Regions from separate parts of the Faecalibacterium sp. 9 genome, predicted to be linked through region 2. Evidence: predicted binding sites of a transcription regulator. Region 2 holds the regulator's gene; the other holds the start of a gene.

Region 1 (8,293 bases), on a different contig from region 2:
ATGCCCCATCCACCCCAACTACAAAGCCGCCCTGCTCAAGGCCAAGGACAGCGATACCATCGTGACCGGCCGCAGCGTGGGTGCGCCGGTGCGGGTGCTGAAAAACCGCATGAGCCGCGAATATGTCCGGCAGGAGAACGCCGGTGCCGACAAGATGGAGCTGGAAAAGTACACCCTTGGCAGCCTGCGCCGCGCCGTGTTTGAGGGCGACACCACCACCGGAAGCCTGATGGCCGGTCAGGTGGCAGGCATGCTGCACGAGGTGCGCCCGGTAGCGGATATTCTTGCAGACCTGTGGGACGGCGGGAGGCAGCGCATTGCCGCGCTGAGCACCGAATGCTGACCCTCGGCAGAAAGGCCCTGTCTGTGCCCATCTTACAGGGCGGCATGGGTGTGGGCGTTTCCCTTGGCGGGCTGGCCGGTGCTGTTGCAGCCTGCGGCGGCATGGGGTGCATCTCCACCGCCGATGCAGGCTACCGGGAGCCGGACTTTGCCCGCGACCCGGCAAGCGCCAATCACCGTGCCCTGACCGCCGAGATCCGGAAGGCGAAGGAGATCGCAAAGGGTGCCGGTATGGTAGCCATCAACGCCATGGTGGCAACGCAGGATTATGCGGCCGCGATCCGCACCGCTGTGGAAGCGGGCGTGGACGCGGTGGTGTCCGGCGCAGGCCTGCCGTTGGAGCTGCCCGGCATCGTGGACACAACGGATGTTGCCATTGCGCCCATCGTTTCCAGCGGACGGGCCGCAAAGCTCATCCTGCGCCGCTGGGCCAAAGAGTTTGGCCGCACCGCTGATTTTGTGGTGATCGAAGGCTGCAAGGCAGGCGGACACCTCGGCTTTGCCGAAGATGACCTGCTGGCAGGCAAATGCCAGACCCTCGACGACATCCTGCCCGAGGTGCTGGCCGAGGTAAAGCCCTTTGAAGCACAGTTTGGCCACAGCATCCCCGTGTTTGTGGCAGGCGGCGTGTACACCGGTGCCGACATGGCCCACTTTACCGCAATGGGCGCTGCAGGCGTACAGCTTGCCACCCGCTTTATCACCACCTACGAGTGCGACGCATCCCAGGGCTACAAGGACGTTCTGCTGAACGCCCGGCCCGAGGATGTGCGGATCATCCACAGCCCGGTGGGAATGCCGGGCCGTGCACTGAACACCCCGCTGGTGCAGGCGCTGGCAGAGGGGACCCGCTTCCCTCCCCGGCACTGTGCCCGCTGCCTGAAGACCTGCGACCCCGCCAAGGTGCCCTACTGCATCACCCACGCGCTCATCGAAGCCGTAAAGGGCAATGTGGAGGAGGGCCTGTTCTTCTGCGGAGCCAACGTGGGCAGGCTGGACCGGATGCGCACGGTACAGGAGCTGATGGACGAACTTGTGACCGAATGGAGGCAAAATCAATGAAGCTTGCCGTTTTATATGCCGGTCAGGGGGCACAGCACCCCGGCATGGGCAAAGAATTTTACGAAGGCTCTCCCGCGTTCCGGGCGGCATTTGACAGTGCCGAGCTGGACTTCGACCTGCACCGCGTCTGCTTTGAGGACCCGGACGGCCTTCTGAATCAGACCGAATACACCCAGCCCTGCATGGTGGCCTTTGCCTGCGGCGTGACCGCAGTGCTGGCACAGCAGGGCGTAAAGCCCGCTTATGTGGCCGGGCTTTCGCTGGGCGAATACTCCGCGCTGGAAGCTGCCGGAGTGTTCACCGCAAAACAGGCCATCGAGCTGGCCGCTTACCGCGGCAAAGCCATGGCCGAAGCCGCAAAAGGCATCGACTGCGGCATGACCGCCGTGCTGAACCTTGACCGGCAGGCACTTGCAGCCTGCTGTGAGCAGGCTGCACAGCTGGGCTGTGTGCAGATCTGCAACTACAACTGCCCGGGCCAGCTGGTCATCGGCGGCGAGAAAGCCGCTGTGGACAAAGCCGCCGCACTGGCCAAAGAAGCCGGTGCCCGCCGCTGCATCCCGCTCAAGGTGAGCGGCCCGTTCCACACCCGTCTCATGGCCCCCGCCGGGGATGCACTGGCAAAGCGTTTTGCCTCTGAGTCCTTTGGCGAGATGCAGGTGCCGGTGCTGTTCAACTGCCTTGGCCGTGAAAAGGCTGACGCCGACAGCATCCCGGCGCTGCTGGTGAAGCAGGTGCAGAGCAGCGTTTACATGGAAGATACACTCCGCCGCCTTGGTGAGCTGGGTGTAGACCATATTCTGGAAGTCGGCCCGGGCAGTGCTCTGGCTGGCTTTGTGAAAAAGACCCTGCCCGGCGTGGTCTGCGCTTCGGTGGAGACCCCGGAGCAGCTGAACGCCGCACTGACAGCATGGAAGGAAGAGGCTATGAGCGAAGAAACGATCATCCGCACCGCCGTTGTCACCGGCGGAAGCCGGGGCATTGGCCGGGCTGTGTGCATCCAGCTTGCAAAGCAGGGCTGCAATGTGGTGGTGAACTACTGCCACGGCGAAGCTGCAGCTGCCGAGACAGTGGCTCTGTGCAAGGCCGAAAACGCAAATGCCGTGGCTGTGCAGGCCGATGTTTCCACTGCCGAGGGCTGCAAAGCACTCTTTGAACAGGCGGTGAACGCCTTTGGCCGGGTGGATATCCTTGTGAACAACGCGGGCATTACCCGCGATAATCTGATCCTGCGCATGAGCGAAGAGGACTTTGATGCAGTGCTGAACGCAAACCTCAAGGGCGCGTTCCTCTGCTGCAAGGAGGCCGCCCGCCGCATGGTGCGCCAGCGCTGGGGCCGCATCGTGAACCTTTCCAGTGTGGTGGCCCTGCGGGGCAACGCCGGCCAGACCAATTACGCCGCCAGCAAGGCGGGCCTGATCGGACTGACCAAAAGCCTTGCCCGCGAGCTGGCAAGCCGCAATGTGACCGTGAACGCGGTCGCGCCGGGCTTTATCGAGACCGACATGACCGCCGCCCTGCCGGAAGCCGTCCGTGCCGAAATGGCAAAGGGCATCCCCGCAGGCCGCGCAGGAAAGCCGGAGGATGTGGCAAATGCAGTGGCATTTTTTGCCGCAGAACAAAGCAGCTATCTCACCGGGCAGGTGCTCTGTGCAGACGGCGGCATGGCAATGTAAAAGGAGAAAACTCTCATGGAAAAACGCAGAGTCGTGATCACCGGCCTTGGCACCGTGAACCCGCTGGGCAACAACACCGCCGACAGCTGGGCCGCTGCCAAAGCGGGCAAATGCGGCATCGGCCCCATTACCCAGTTCGATACCACCGATTTCAAATGCAAGCTGGCAGGCGAGGTGAAGGGCTTTGACCCGGAAACCATCGTGGACAAAAAGGAAGCCCGCAAGATGGCCCGCTTTACCGTTCTGGCCCTTGCTGCTGCCGCTGAAGCGGTTGCAGACAGCGGTCTGGACACCGAAGCGGAAGCCAAACAGATCGGTGTCATCCTTTCCAGCGGCATTGGCGGTCTGCCCACCATTGAGGAGCAGCACACCCGCGGTGAAGAAAAGGGCATGGAAAAGGTAAGCCCCTATTTCGTGCCCATGTCCATTGCCAACATGGCGGCGGCACAGGTGGCCATCCGCTTTGGCCTGAAGGGCATGTGCACCTGCCCGGTGACGGCCTGCGCCGGCGGCACCAATGCCGTAGGCGATGCCTTCCACCGCATCCGTGACGGCTATGAGACCGCCATGGTCTGCGGCGGTGCAGAGAGCTGCATCAGCCCTCTGGGCATCGGCGGCTTTACCAGCATGAAAGCGCTTTCCACTGCGACCGATCCGGATGCAGCCAGCCTGCCCTTTGACGCGCGGCGCGGCGGCTTCGTGATGGGCGAAGGCAGCGGTGTGCTGGTGCTGGAAGAGCTGGAGCATGCCCGTGCCCGCGGTGCGCACATTTACGCTGAGGTGGTGGGCTACGGTGCCAACTGCGACGCCTACCACTTCACCGCCCCCGCCCCCGGTGGCGCAGGTGCCATCGACTGCATGGCGCTGACGCTGGCGGATGCAGGCATCGCACCGGAGCAGGTGGACCACATCAACGCCCACGGCACCGGCACCCACATGAACGATGCCTGCGAGACCGCCGCCATCCATGCGGTGTTCGGCGAACACGCAAAGCAGCTGACCGTGGTGAGCACCAAGAGCATGACCGGTCATCTGCTGGGCGGTGCGGGCGGCATTGAAGCCGTATTTACGGCGCTGGCCCTGCATGACCAGTTTGCGCCGCCCACCATCCACTATGAGCAGCCCGATCCCGAATGTGATCTGGACTATGTGCCGAACACTGGCCGTGCGCAGGCCATGACCTACGCACTGAGCAACAGTCTGGGCTTTGGCGGGCACAACGCCTGCATCGCCCTGCGCAGATGGGAGGGCTGACCCATGGCAGAACCCCGCACCGTGCGTGCAGACGCAAACGCCCTGAACAGCGAGGAGATCGCGGCGCTTCTGCCGCACCGCTATCCCTTTGCCCTTGTGGACCGCATTCTGGACTACGAGCCGGGCCAGTGGGCCATCGGCCGCAAGTGCGTGAGCCGCAATGAGGAATTTTTCTGCGGACATTTTCCCGGTCAGCCAGTGATGCCGGGAGTGCTCATTCTGGAAGCACTGGCCCAGACCGGCGCAGTAGCAGCGCTGAGCCTGCCGGAGAACAAGGGCAAACTCGCCCTCTTCGGCGGCATCAAGAATGCCCGCTTCCGCAAACAGGTCACCCCCGGTGATGTGCTCACCCTGCACTGTGAACTGGTAGAGCAGCACGGCCCGGTGGGCGTGGGCAAGGCTTCGGCGTGGGTGGACGGCAAGTGCGCCGCCACCGCCGAGCTGACCTTTGTTCTGACCGAAGCAGCCGACAACCGCTGAACCCGGACGTTCCCTGTCCGCATGTCTCAGCAGACCGGCCGGTAAAAACAGACGATCAACAAAAAACCTCCCCGTGCAGGATAAAGCCGCACGGGGAGGTTTTGTTATATTCCGAAAGCGCTGAGAAGATCAGCAAATACGCGTTGTGCCTTGGTGCACACGCGCGGCGTTTTACTCAATTGCGATCAGGTTGGGGTTTTCCGGCAGAGCCTTCTGCTGCTGAGGAGCGGGCAGCTGGATGTGCAGGATGCCATCCTCGAACTTTGCGTGGATGTCTTCCTTCTTCACTGCATCGCCCACGTAGAAGCTGCGGGCGCAGGTGCCGGAGAAGGTCTCACGGCGCAGATAGCGGCCTTTCTCGTCCTTCTCATCGTTGCTGTGGCTGCGGACAGCCTGAATGGTCAGGTAGCCGTCGTTCAGCTCCATCTGAACGTCTTCCTTCTTGCAGCCGGGCAGATCCACTGCAACATCATAATTGCCATCAGCGGTCTGCTTCACATCGGTCTTCATCATGTTCGCGCCACGCTTGCCAAAGGTGTCATGAGCCTCACGGTTCATTGCACGCTCCAGTGCAGCATCGTTCCAGAACGGATCAAAGAAATCATCGAACAGGTTCTCATGAAAAACAGCAGGCATAAACATAAAACAACCCTCCAATCCCGGCGTTCGGGTCGGGTATAAAATCAAGATCGTGCATCAGGAGCGGAGTCTTCCCGGGAGCCTTGCGGTTCCCTCATGCCCCTTTCTCCTGAGCACGCCTTTGTTATAGCACACAGTTTTAGCACTGTCAATAGTAGAGTGCTAAAATTCACGGAAAGATAACACTTTTGCAACAATATCTTGTGTTCACCTTCCCCCGTCACCACAATAACCTCATGCAAAATATGATCTGCAATAAAACAACGCCCCCGGAGAGTACAGTTCAAAAGCTCTCCGGGGGCGCTTTATCGGTTCACATGCTATGGGCCACGGTAATGGTTCCGCGTGCTGCCACGTTTTTGGGAGCCATCGTCTCACGGTCCCGTCTGCAGGCATCGTGCAGAGCGCTGGTGCTTCGCCTTAACGGCAGCTGTCAGCATTCCACTGCCACCTTGATCACGCCGTCCCGCTTGTGTTCAAAGAGGTCGTAGCCCTCTTCGATCCGGCGCAGAGGATAGGTATGGGTGATGAGCGGTTCGGTATCGATCCTGCCTTCTGCAATGAGACGCAGCGTTTCTTCACAGTCGCAGCCGTCCACGCCGCCTGTCTTGAAGGTGAGATTTTTGCCATACATCTCCGGCAGCGGCAGGGTCTGCGCCTTATCGTACAGTGCCACCACGGTCACAATGGCGTTGGGTCTTGCGCACTCCCACGCCAGCCGGAAGGTGGAGTCCGCCCCTGCCACTTCCAGCACCACATCTGCCCCGCCGTGGTCGCTGTTGGCCCGCACAAAGGCGGTGCAGTCCTCCGGCTGCACGGTGAGCACCTGCGGGTAGTGCCGACGGATGAACTGCAGGCGGCTTGCGTCCTTTTCACACACGATGATGCGCTTGGGGCTGTGCAGCATAACGCACAGCAGGGTGCAGATGCCGGTCGGCCCTGCGCCGAGGATCAGCACAGTATCCTCGGGGGTGATCTCAGAGATGCGCGCTGCCCAATAGCCGGTGGCAAGGACATCGCCCACCAGCAGCGCCTGCCGGTCGGTAACGCCGTCCGGGATCTTGTTCAGTCCCTGATCCGCAAAAGGCACCCGGACATACTCTGCCTGCCCGCCGTCGATGCGGCAGCCCAGCGCCCAGCCGCCGTTTTGATCGGTGCAGTTGTTCACGAAGCCTTTTTTGCAGAAAAAGCACTCTCCGCAGAAGGTCTCCACGTTCACCGTCACCCGGTCGCCGGGCTTCACGTTGGTCACTGCACTGCCCACTTCTTCCACGATGCCCACCATCTCATGGCCTACCGTGATGCCGGGCACGGCCCGGGGCACGCTGCCGTGCTTGATGTGCAGGTCGCTGGAGCAGATGCTGGCAAGTGTCACCTTCACAATGGCATCTCGCTCGTGCTGCAGCACCGGCTTTGGTTTTTCCATCAGGACAAACTTGCCCTTTGAAACATAGGTGTAGGTCAGCATGCTTTTTTCCTCCGTGTACTTTATTTTTTCCGGACTGCGCATCCCACGCAGTCATGGCAGGGGGCAAGCCGCAGAAGGCCGGGGCTTTTTCCGCAGCTTCGGCGCGGTTGCCGCATAGCTCATTTCCAGCAACATCCGGATCGTGTCATCCGGTGCACTGCCGTCCAACGCTGCCGTGATCCAGTTGTCCTTGTTCATATGGTAGGCCGGGTAAAAGCCCGGCTCCATCCGCAGGGAACCAATGAGGAGGGGGGCACATTTCAGGTTTACGATGTCCACCGGCTGCTGCCCGGGCAGCCCCAGCTTGCTGCGGGACACCGTGGTGACCAGCGCGAACCATTTGCGATTGCCCGGGTGGCGGAACACCGCCGATTCCGGGGTGTCCATCCAGGGATAGTCCGGCTCCACACTGCAGGTGTCAAAAATCAGCTGTTCCAGTTTTTTGCGATCCATTGATATTTTCCTCCTCCCAGGGCGTTTTTTCCGGCGACCAGACCTTGGGGCTGATGCTGTAGTCAAAGCGCAATGCCCTTGAAACAGGCGCCCGGAACGCTCAGGGCAACCGTTTTCCGTGTGGTTCGGTGCGCAGATCCTTCCAGCTCTTTCCTGCCGTATTGCAGCAGCGTACCGTCAATGTCGCTGCAGATCAGTCTGATAGGCATTTTCTGTCCTCATCTCTATCATCAATTTCTTTCCGACAATTCTACCAACGGGTCATCTTCCTGCGTCCGCATTCACAGGATATATTCCATCTGCCGTTCCTTTGTTTTCATGCCCATCTTTTCGTAGAAGTGCTCTGCCGGGGTGTTTCCCGCCCAGACGTTCAGGGTCACCTCATAGCAGCCCAGCTCTTTTGCCTGCTGCTTCACATATTCAAACAGACTTTCTCCGATGTGCTGTCCCCGTGCCTGCCGGTCAACGCAAAGGTCATCAATAAACAAGGACTTGAAGGGCACCATGTTGGTGGAAAAGGGCTGCTCTTTGAGCTGACAGAAGGCGTAGCCCATGCACACATCGTCCTCGTCCACCGCAACATAGATGGGTTTATCCTCCTGCTTCAAAAGCTCTGCCAACTGGCCGACAGTGTATTTGGTGGTGCCGGAGATAAAAATATCCGGGCGGATCTCTGCATGGATCTGCAATACCTGCCCCAGCAGCGCAAGAAGTCGGGGAATATCTTTTTCCTCTGCCTTACGGATCTTCATTTTACTTTCCTTCAAAACACTTTCAGCGCAGTCATTTTCTTTGACAGACGGGAATTTGAACAGGTTCAGCCCGGTGACCGGATCATATGCACGGTCTACCGTTCCGTCCAGAACATCGACCACCATTTCGCAGGTGGCGCTGACCACCGCCCGGTTCAGATGCCCGC
Region 2 (8,293 bases):
AAGCCGTACTGGTCGTACAGCTGGCGCTTCTTCGGGTCCGAAAGCACCTCGTTTGCTTCGTTTACTTCCTTGAACTTTTCCTCGGCGTTCTTATCGCCGGGGTTATAGTCCGGGTGGTATTTCATTGCAAGCTTGCGGTATGCCTTTTTGATCTCGGCATCGGTCGCAGTCTTGGATACCCCCAGCACTTCGTAGTAATCACGCTTTTCCTGTGCCATATCCACTCACCTCTCCGGGAACGTTTGATCCGGGAAACGCCCCGGTTGGTTCCTCGCTCTATAACCAGCAAGAGCCGCTCCGGCAAAACCGGAGCGGCTTTTGCTATTCTACGCATGTGTCCGCCGGTTTGGCCGGGCACACACTGCTGTGTTTTTTATCAGACTTCCTTGAAGTCGGCATCCACAACGCCGTCATCATTAGGCTTCTGCTGGTTGTTTGCGCCTGCATCGGGGCCGGGCTGTGCACCGGCGGCCTGCTGTGCGGCAGCGGCTGCCTGATACATCTTCTCGAACACCTGGCTCAGGGCTTCCTGCTTTGCCTTGATGTCGTCCACGTTGCCGGACTGAACAGCGGTCTTCAGGTCGGCCAGCTTGCTCTCAGCCTCGGTCTTGACGTCGGCGGGCAGCTTGTCGCCGTTCTCTTTCAGCATCTTCTCGGTCTGGAACACCATCTGGTCGGCACCGTTGCGGATATCGACCTCTTCACGCTTCTTCTTATCGTCGGCAGCAAACTGCTCAGCTTCCTTCACAGCCTTGTCGATGTCCTCCTTGGACATGTTGGTGGAAGCGGTGATGGTGATGTTCTGCTCCTTGCCGGTACCCAGATCCTTTGCGCTGACCTTCACGATGCCGTTTGCATCGATATCGAAGGTAACTTCGATCTGAGGCACACCACGGGGAGCCGGAGCAATGCCGTCCAGATGGAAGACACCCAGACTCTTGTTGTCGCGTGCGAACTCACGCTCGCCCTGCAGCACGTTGACCTCAACAGAGGGCTGGTTGTCGGCAGCGGTGGAGAACACCTGACTCTTGTGGGTGGGGATGGTGGTGTTGCGGTCGATGATCTTGGTGCACACGCCGCCCAGAGTCTCAATGCCCAGGCTCAGCGGGGTGACATCCAGCAGCAGCAGGCCCTTGACGTCGCCCTGCAGCACGCCGCCCTGAATGGCAGCACCCACAGCCACGCACTCATCGGGGTTGATGCCCTTGAAGGGCTCGCAGTTCAGTTCCTTCTTGACTGCATCGTAGACAGCGGGGATACGGGTGGAACCACCGACCATCAGGACCTTCTTCAGGTCAGAGGGACGCAGGCCTGCATCCTGCAGAGCCTTGCGGACGGGGCCCATGGTGCGGTCCACCAGATCAGCGGTCAGCTCATTGAACTTTGCGCGGGTCAGGGTCATATCCAAGTGCTTCGGGCCGGTAGCGTCGGCAGTGATGAAGGGCAGGTTGATCTGGCTGCTCATTGCGCTGGACAGCTCGATCTTTGCCTTCTCAGCAGCTTCCTTCAGACGCTGAGCAGCCATCTTGTCCTTGCGCAGGTCGATGCCGTTCTCGGTCTGGAAGGCGTCTGCCATCCAGTTGATAACGCGCTCATCAAAGTCATCGCCGCCCAGATGGGTATCACCATTGGTGGCCAGAACCTCGGTAACGCCGTCGCCCATCTCGATGATGGACACATCGAAGGTGCCGCCGCCCAGGTCGTAGACCATGATCTTCTGGTCCTCTTCCTTATCGATGCCGTATGCCAGAGAAGCGGCAGTGGGCTCGTTGATGATACGCTTGACGTTCAGGCCTGCAATGGTGCCTGCGTCCTTGGTGGCCTGACGCTGGCTGTCGTTGAAGTAGGCAGGCACGGTAATGACGGCCTCGGTAACGGACTCACCCAGATAAGCCTCGGCGTCAGCCTTCAGCTTCTGCAGGATCATAGCGCTGACCTGCTGGGGAGTGTACTCCTTGCCGTTCAGGGTCACCTTGTGATCGGTGCCCATGAAGCGCTTGATGGAAGCAACGGTGTTCTCGGGGTTGGTGATGGCCTGACGCTTTGCGACCTGACCCACCAGACGATCGCCGGTCTTGGTAAAGCCGACCACAGACGGGGTGGTGCGTGCACCCTCAGAGTTTGCGATAACAACGGGCTCGCCGCCCTCCATGACAGCCACGCAGCTGTTGGTAGTACCAAGGTCGATACCAATGATCTTACTCATAATGAAAACTCCTCTCGAAAGAACAAATCGTATTGTTTATGTGATGCTCAAATGTTTGTAAGCGGATATTATATTCAAAACCCCTGCGGGTTTCTGCATTGTTACTCGGCCACCACAACGGTCGCATGGCGGACGATCTTATCGCCCAGCTTGTAACCCTTCTGGTAGACCGTGATGACGGTACCGCTCTCCTGTCCGTCCGGGGCGGGGATCTGCTGCACCGCGTTCATGAAGTTGGGGTCAAAGGGCTTGCCCAGCGCTTCGATCTCCTCTACATGGAGGACGTCCAGCGCCTTGGCGGCTTTGTCCAGCGTCATGGTCACGCCTTTTTTGTAGTTCTCGTCGGTGGTGGGGGCGTTGGCCGCCATCTCCAGCGTATCCAGAATGGGGATGATCTGGTTCACCGCAAAGGAAATGCCATCGTTGAACTTCTGGTCGGCTTCGCGGGTGGAGCGCTTGCGGTAGTTCTCGTACTCGGCAGCCATGCGCAGCAGCTGGTCTTTGGCCTGTGCAGCGTTGGCTTCGGCCGCGTCCAGCTTTGCCTTTACGGCTTCCAGCTCACGGGCCTTCTTGTTGAACCAGCCGCCATCCTTCTTCTTGTCATCCTTCGGGTCGGCAGCTTCGGCAGCAGGTTCCTGTTCGGGTGCTGCCTGCTGGGCCTTTTCCTCGGGAGCCGTTTCGGGCTGCTCAGCTTCCTGAGCCGGAGCCGTCTTTTTTGCTTCTTCGCTCATTCCAGATCCTCCTTATAGATCACAGTCCGCCGGGGTACGGCAGCCTGTGGGGTGTCTTTTCGTTTGCCGCTCATGCCCTCGCCCAGCTGGTCTGCAAAGTAATGCAGCAGCGGCATCAGTTTCTGGAAGGGCATCCGGGTGGGGCCGATCAATGCAATGGAGCCCCACAGGCCTCCGCCCACCAGATACCGGTCACTCACGATGCACAGGCCCGGGATCTGCGGTTCCAGATCCTCGCCCAGCAGCACGCTCTCGCTGCGGTCTGTCGGGGGAGCGATCAGGGCCGCTGCCTGTTCTTCGTCGTTCAGCAGGGTAAGGATGTCGCCCACCTTGCCGTCCAGCTGAGGCCAGTCCAGCAGATACTGCTCACCGCCCAGAAATACGTGGGGCTTGACGGAGTCCTGCAGGATGGCCGCCGCCGCGCTGATGACAGGCACCAGCTCCGGGTCGATCTGGCTGCACAGCTCTGCCAGCAGCCGGGGCGAAAGATCCACCGGCGCCACAAAGGTGAGGTTTCGGTTCAGCAATGCGGCAAGAGCCGCCGCATTCTCGCGGGAGAGGCCGGTGCGTACCCGCGCCACACGGGTGCGGACGTAACCGGCAGTTGTTACAGCCAGCACAGCGGCTGCGCTGCGGCCCACCTGAACGACTTCGTAATGGGCAATGCACAGATCCTCTGCACACGGGGTGCTGATGGCGGCGGTGCAGCCGCTGATGGAGGCCAGCGCCCGGGCTGCGCCCTGCGCCAGCTTTTCCGGCTCGTGGTCGAGGCTTGCGAACACCGCATCCACACGGGCGCGGCTCACGCGGTCCAGCGGCTGATCGTCGGTCAGCAGATTATCAAGGTAGTAGCGGTAGCCCTTGGCACTGGGCACACGGCCCGCGCTGGTGTGGGGCTGCTCCAGCAGGCCCAGCTTTGTCAGCGCCGCCATTTCGTTGCGGAGCGTTGCGCTGGAAACTGCCATGTCAAAGTAGTTTGCCAGCACGCTGCTGCCAACGGGCTCGCCTTCGAGACCATACAGCGCCACGATCGCCTGCAAGACTCGCTGCTTGCGTGCATCCATCGTCATAGCGCCTGCCTCCTTTTTGCGTTCGCTTTGTTTGTTTAGCACTCCTTGTTCCTGAGTGCTAAGACCATTATAGCCAATTTTCCGGTGCTGTCAAGCCCCTTGGAAAAATGTTATCAAAGATTCATAATTCTGTCATAAAAAGGGGTGTGACCTTGGCAGTACGTCAGGCTTTCCGGTTTTGCCAAAGCGTCTGAGGGGGCAAGCCCGCTTCCCGCTGCGCCGCGCTTTCGCAGAAAGCAGCGCTGCAAATGCCGTTTGCCGCCACGACCCCCACCCGTGAAAACGCAATGCCGGGCGGTCCGCAGACCGCCCGGCATTACTCTATTATAAATAATTTTTCCGCTGAATATGCAACGGCGACGACTGCGGCCTGCGGCCGAAGCAGGGAGGAGCTGTTGGGGCCGTGGCCAGCAGGATGCAAGGCCCGCTCAAGGGCCGTAGCAGCCGCTGGGTGCCACAACTCGTCCAAAGCAGCGCGGCGCGCATTCAAAATCGTCCCGCCTTACTCCTCCATCTGTCTGGCCAGAAACGCTGCCGCCACATTCACCGCCTTGAGCTGGGCGGCATCCGGCACAGCGGTGCGGTCTTCGGTCAGCAGACCCACCACGCCGATCACATCGCCCGACGCAATGATGGGTGCGGCGCACAGCACCACCCGGGGCGAGCCCTCGCAGGGCAGGATGCATTTTTCCGCAACGCCCTCGCACTGGTACAGCCTGCGGCCATCCATCAGCTTTTCCAGCGGCTGGCTGATGCTGCGGTCGGCCAGCTCCCGCCGGCCGCTCCCGCTCACCGTGAGGATGCGGTCCCGGTCTGCCACAAAGGTGGTAAGCGCAAAGCTTTTGCTCAGCACCTCGGTGTACTGGGCCGCCACTGCGTTCATTTCGCCAATGGGGGAATACTTTTTAAAGATCACCTCGCCGTCGCCTGTCGTGAAGATCTCCAGCGGGTCGCCGCGGCGGATGCGCTGGGTGCGGCGGATCTCTTTGGGGATCACCACCCGTCCCAGCTCGTCGATGCGGCGCACGATACCTGTTGCTTTCATTGTTGGCTCCTCCGTTTCCTTGAAAATGCCTGCACCTCTAGTATCTGTCAGCCCGGGCAATTTATACCTACGGAAAGCTGCCCCTTCGTTGCGTTTCCGGCAGGGTTCTGCTACAATGATACAAAAAGCCGTTTTCATAAGCACAGCACCCTGCTTATGAGGACAGCTTCTGAAATTCTGCTGAGAAAGGCAGGTGTCAGGATGCCGAACATCCTCATTCTTGGCGGCGGTGCCGCCGGGCTGGCCGCCGGGCTGGCCGCCGCACAAAGTGCACCCCGCGCGCAGGTGGTCGTGCTGGAACGCAACCCAAGGCCGGGCAAAAAGCTGCTGGCCACCGGCAACGGCCGCTGCAATCTGGACAACACCGGCATCGTGCCGGAGCGGTATTTCACAGCCGACCCGGCGGCGCTGCTCCCGCTGCTGGACGCTGTGAATGCAGCCGACCCGCTGGGCTGGTTCCGTGCGCTGGGGCTCTATACCCGCACCGACGAAGCGGGGCGCATCTATCCCTATTCCAATCAGGCAGCGGACGTGCTGGCCCTGCTGGAGCACCACCTTGCGCAGCACCATGTGCAGCTGCGCACCGGCTGCACCGTGCGCACCCTGAGCCAGAGCCGCAGCGGCTACGCTGTGCAGTTCGAGGCGGCAGAGGGCAGCACCGAGACCCTGCGCGCGGATGCCGTCATCTGCGCCATGGGCGGTGCCGCCGGGCCGCAGTTCGGCACCGACGGCTTCGGCACCCGGTTCGCCGCCCAGTGCGGCGGCAGAACGGAGCCGCTGTATCCCTGTCTGACTGCTCTGCAGTGCGCAAAGCCCAACAAGACTCTGGCCGGCATCCGCGCCAAAGCCGCGGCCTCCCTGTTGGACGGAAGCCGTGTGCTGGCCGCAGAGACCGGCGAGGTGCAGTTCACCGACTATGGCCTTTCCGGCATCTGCATCATGCAGCTGTCCGGCCTGCTGGCACCGGGCCGCAGCCCAAAGGCTCCTGCGGTGGAGCTGGATCTTTTTCCGGCACTGGACGAAGCAGAGCTGACCGCCCTGTTCCGTTCCCATGCCGCCCAGACGGCAGGGGACAGCCCTGCCGGGTTCTGGCTGGGTCTGCTGAACCGGAAACTGGGCTGCGCTGTGTGGTCTGCCGCCGGGCTGAGGGACGGCAACGCTCCCGCCGTTCTCACTGCCGGACAGTGGCAGAAACTGGCCCACACCGCCAAGCACTGGCGCTTTGAGGGCCTGACCCCCTGCGGCTGGAAGCAGGCGCAGGTGACCGGCGGCGGGCTTTCGCTGCGGGAAGTGGATGCGCATTTTCAGTTTCAGGGCTGCCCGGGCCTGTATTTTGTGGGCGAAACGCTGGACTGCGCCGGCAGCTGCGGCGGCTTCAATCTGCACTGGGCCTTCGGCAGCGGGATCGCAGCCGGGCGGGACGCCGCCCGCCGTGTTCAGCGGCAGCGGAAAAAATAGCCGTGCAGAAATGCGGAGCACCCGGAGTTCACCCGCCTGCTGTTCGCCTGAAAAAAGTATGGAAAATTCGCGTTTGCGAGCGCAGCGCAGCAATGAAAGCCCCAGTGGGGCTTTTAAGTAACAGAACGGTCTTGCGCCAGCAAGATGGAGGGACCTCGCCCCGACAAGTTCCGCCACGATGCACAGAATGCAGACAATGCAAGGAAAAACACGGCTTTCCCGCCGGTGTGCAAAAACAGTGCAGAAACCGTGCACTTACTCTGGGACAAATGAAAAATGATGATTTTTGATCCATGACTTGGTGGCGATTTGAGTGACCACAGAGGTAAATTTGATACACGGAAAGAAGAATGCCCACTCGTCTGAGGAGTTCTCAGGGGAGTGGGCATTCTGTATAATGGCATTTTGTATATGTCACTTGCCACTTTTAGCATGGAGGTTGCCATTTGGGGAATGAAGTTTCCACTTTTTATATGGCAAGTTTCTGCGCTTTCCGCATTGCTTTTCACATTTTCCGTACAACTCCGTGGTGCTGTCCGCGGTCTCTGGCGGCTGCTTTTCTCCACAAAGCATGACCTTGGCAGAGAAAACGCCATTCTGATGGGTAAATGTGCTTGCACCGCCGGTCTTTTCTGCAATATGCTGGACAGACTGGATGCCGATCCCGTTTTCCTTTCGCTTGGACGAGCGGAAGAGCCCGCTTTTTTCGTTGACTTCACCGTCAAATGCGTTTTCCACTTCGACCAAAAGAAGCCGCTCGGCATGGACATACGCGGTGACCTCGATCTTGCGCCGGGCGGGTGCGGTGCGCAGGCTGGCTTCGAATGCGTTTTCCAGAAGATTAGACAGCACCAGACACAGATCGATCTCGTCCACAGGAAGCACCTGTGGCAAGTCGAGTTTGGCACAAAAGGGAACACCCTCACGCTTTGCAAGGGCGCAATAATGGCCGACAACACTGTCCGCTGCACGGTTTTCGCAGAAATTCATATCCAGATCCGGGATCCGGGCGGCAGTTTTTGCAAGGTAGGCTTTCAGGCCGTCCAGATCTCCTGCCTCGGCCAGTGCGGAGATCTGATTCAGCTGGTGGCGCATATCGTGCCGCGCCTGCCGGGCTTCTTCAATGGCGGCTTTCAGGCTTTGATAGCGCTGCTGCTGCATGGAAAGAAACTGGTTTTCCTGCTGCAATCTCGCATTTTTGTTAAGGCTGGTTGCCATCAGCAGAAAGATCGCATTGAACATGAACATCAGAAACAAAAGCGCGATGCTCATAACGATGTAGACCTGCAAGACCCGCCCTGTCCGGAGCGTTATCTGGTAGCGCGGGGTTATAAAAAGGTTCAGCAGGATGAACACCAGCGGCAGTATCCAGAACACATACCACGTCTGCGCAAAATTGTCATCCTCCACCATCGCGCGTACTGCGTGGGTGGCGGGATAATAGGCTGCGGCAGTGATCAGCCAGCAGACCGCATTATAAAAGATGCAGGCGCCAAAGCAGAACCACGGCTTGTCCGGCGGCAGCTGCATCCGGATCACGATTGCCGTGCCGACGGCCCGGGACAGGCTGTTCAGGCACGCAAATACCGCGCAGACCGCAAGCGCGATGGTTCCGGATTTCCAGAGAGAGATCCGCAGCGTTCTGCGATACAAAAAAATTGCTGTAAGCGTAATAAGCAGCACGGAGAACGCCGTTGAAATGCCAAAATGATAGCAAAACAGCCCGCCGCCAAGGCAAAGCCCGAGCAGCAGCGGCACCGCCCCTGCTGCAAGCTTTGCGGGC

The links. Region 2 encodes HrcA, which represses chaperone genes, less so after heat shock. Its sites were predicted from a motif close to TGTTAGCACTCNNNNNNNNNGAGTGCTAACA; they were not measured.
Region 1: the regulator HrcA is predicted to act here: its motif matches at 5,591-5,621, upstream of ACKXF9_RS14495 (Hsp20/alpha crystallin family protein).

The regions. Positions count from the first base shown of each region.
Region 1 is NZ_JBLWGB010000003.1:422,411-430,703, reverse strand. It holds gene ACKXF9_RS14525 (DUF561 domain-containing protein) at 1-343, shown strand, start outside; gene ACKXF9_RS14520 (NAD(P)H-dependent flavin oxidoreductase) at 337-1,404, shown strand; partial or broken gene fabD (ACP S-malonyltransferase) at 1,401-2,324, shown strand; gene fabG (3-oxoacyl-[acyl-carrier-protein] reductase) at 2,331-3,080, shown strand; gene fabF (beta-ketoacyl-ACP synthase II) at 3,096-4,334, shown strand; gene fabZ (3-hydroxyacyl-ACP dehydratase FabZ) at 4,338-4,814, shown strand; gene ACKXF9_RS14495 (Hsp20/alpha crystallin family protein) at 4,986-5,456, opposite strand; gene ACKXF9_RS14490 (alcohol dehydrogenase) at 5,887-6,921, opposite strand; gene ACKXF9_RS14485 (MmcQ/YjbR family DNA-binding protein) at 6,973-7,374, opposite strand; gene ACKXF9_RS14480 (hypothetical protein) at 7,437-7,583, opposite strand; gene ACKXF9_RS14475 (GNAT family N-acetyltransferase) at 7,656-8,293, opposite strand, start outside.
Region 2 is NZ_JBLWGB010000001.1:764,652-772,944, reverse strand. It holds gene dnaJ (molecular chaperone DnaJ) at 1-218, opposite strand, end outside; gene dnaK (molecular chaperone DnaK) at 377-2,206, opposite strand; gene ACKXF9_RS03585 (nucleotide exchange factor GrpE) at 2,308-2,937, opposite strand; gene hrcA (heat-inducible transcriptional repressor HrcA) at 2,934-4,007, opposite strand; gene ACKXF9_RS03575 (stage V sporulation T C-terminal domain-containing protein) at 4,510-5,052, opposite strand; gene ACKXF9_RS03570 (NAD(P)/FAD-dependent oxidoreductase) at 5,254-6,510, shown strand; gene ACKXF9_RS03565 (GHKL domain-containing protein) at 6,925-8,293, opposite strand, start outside.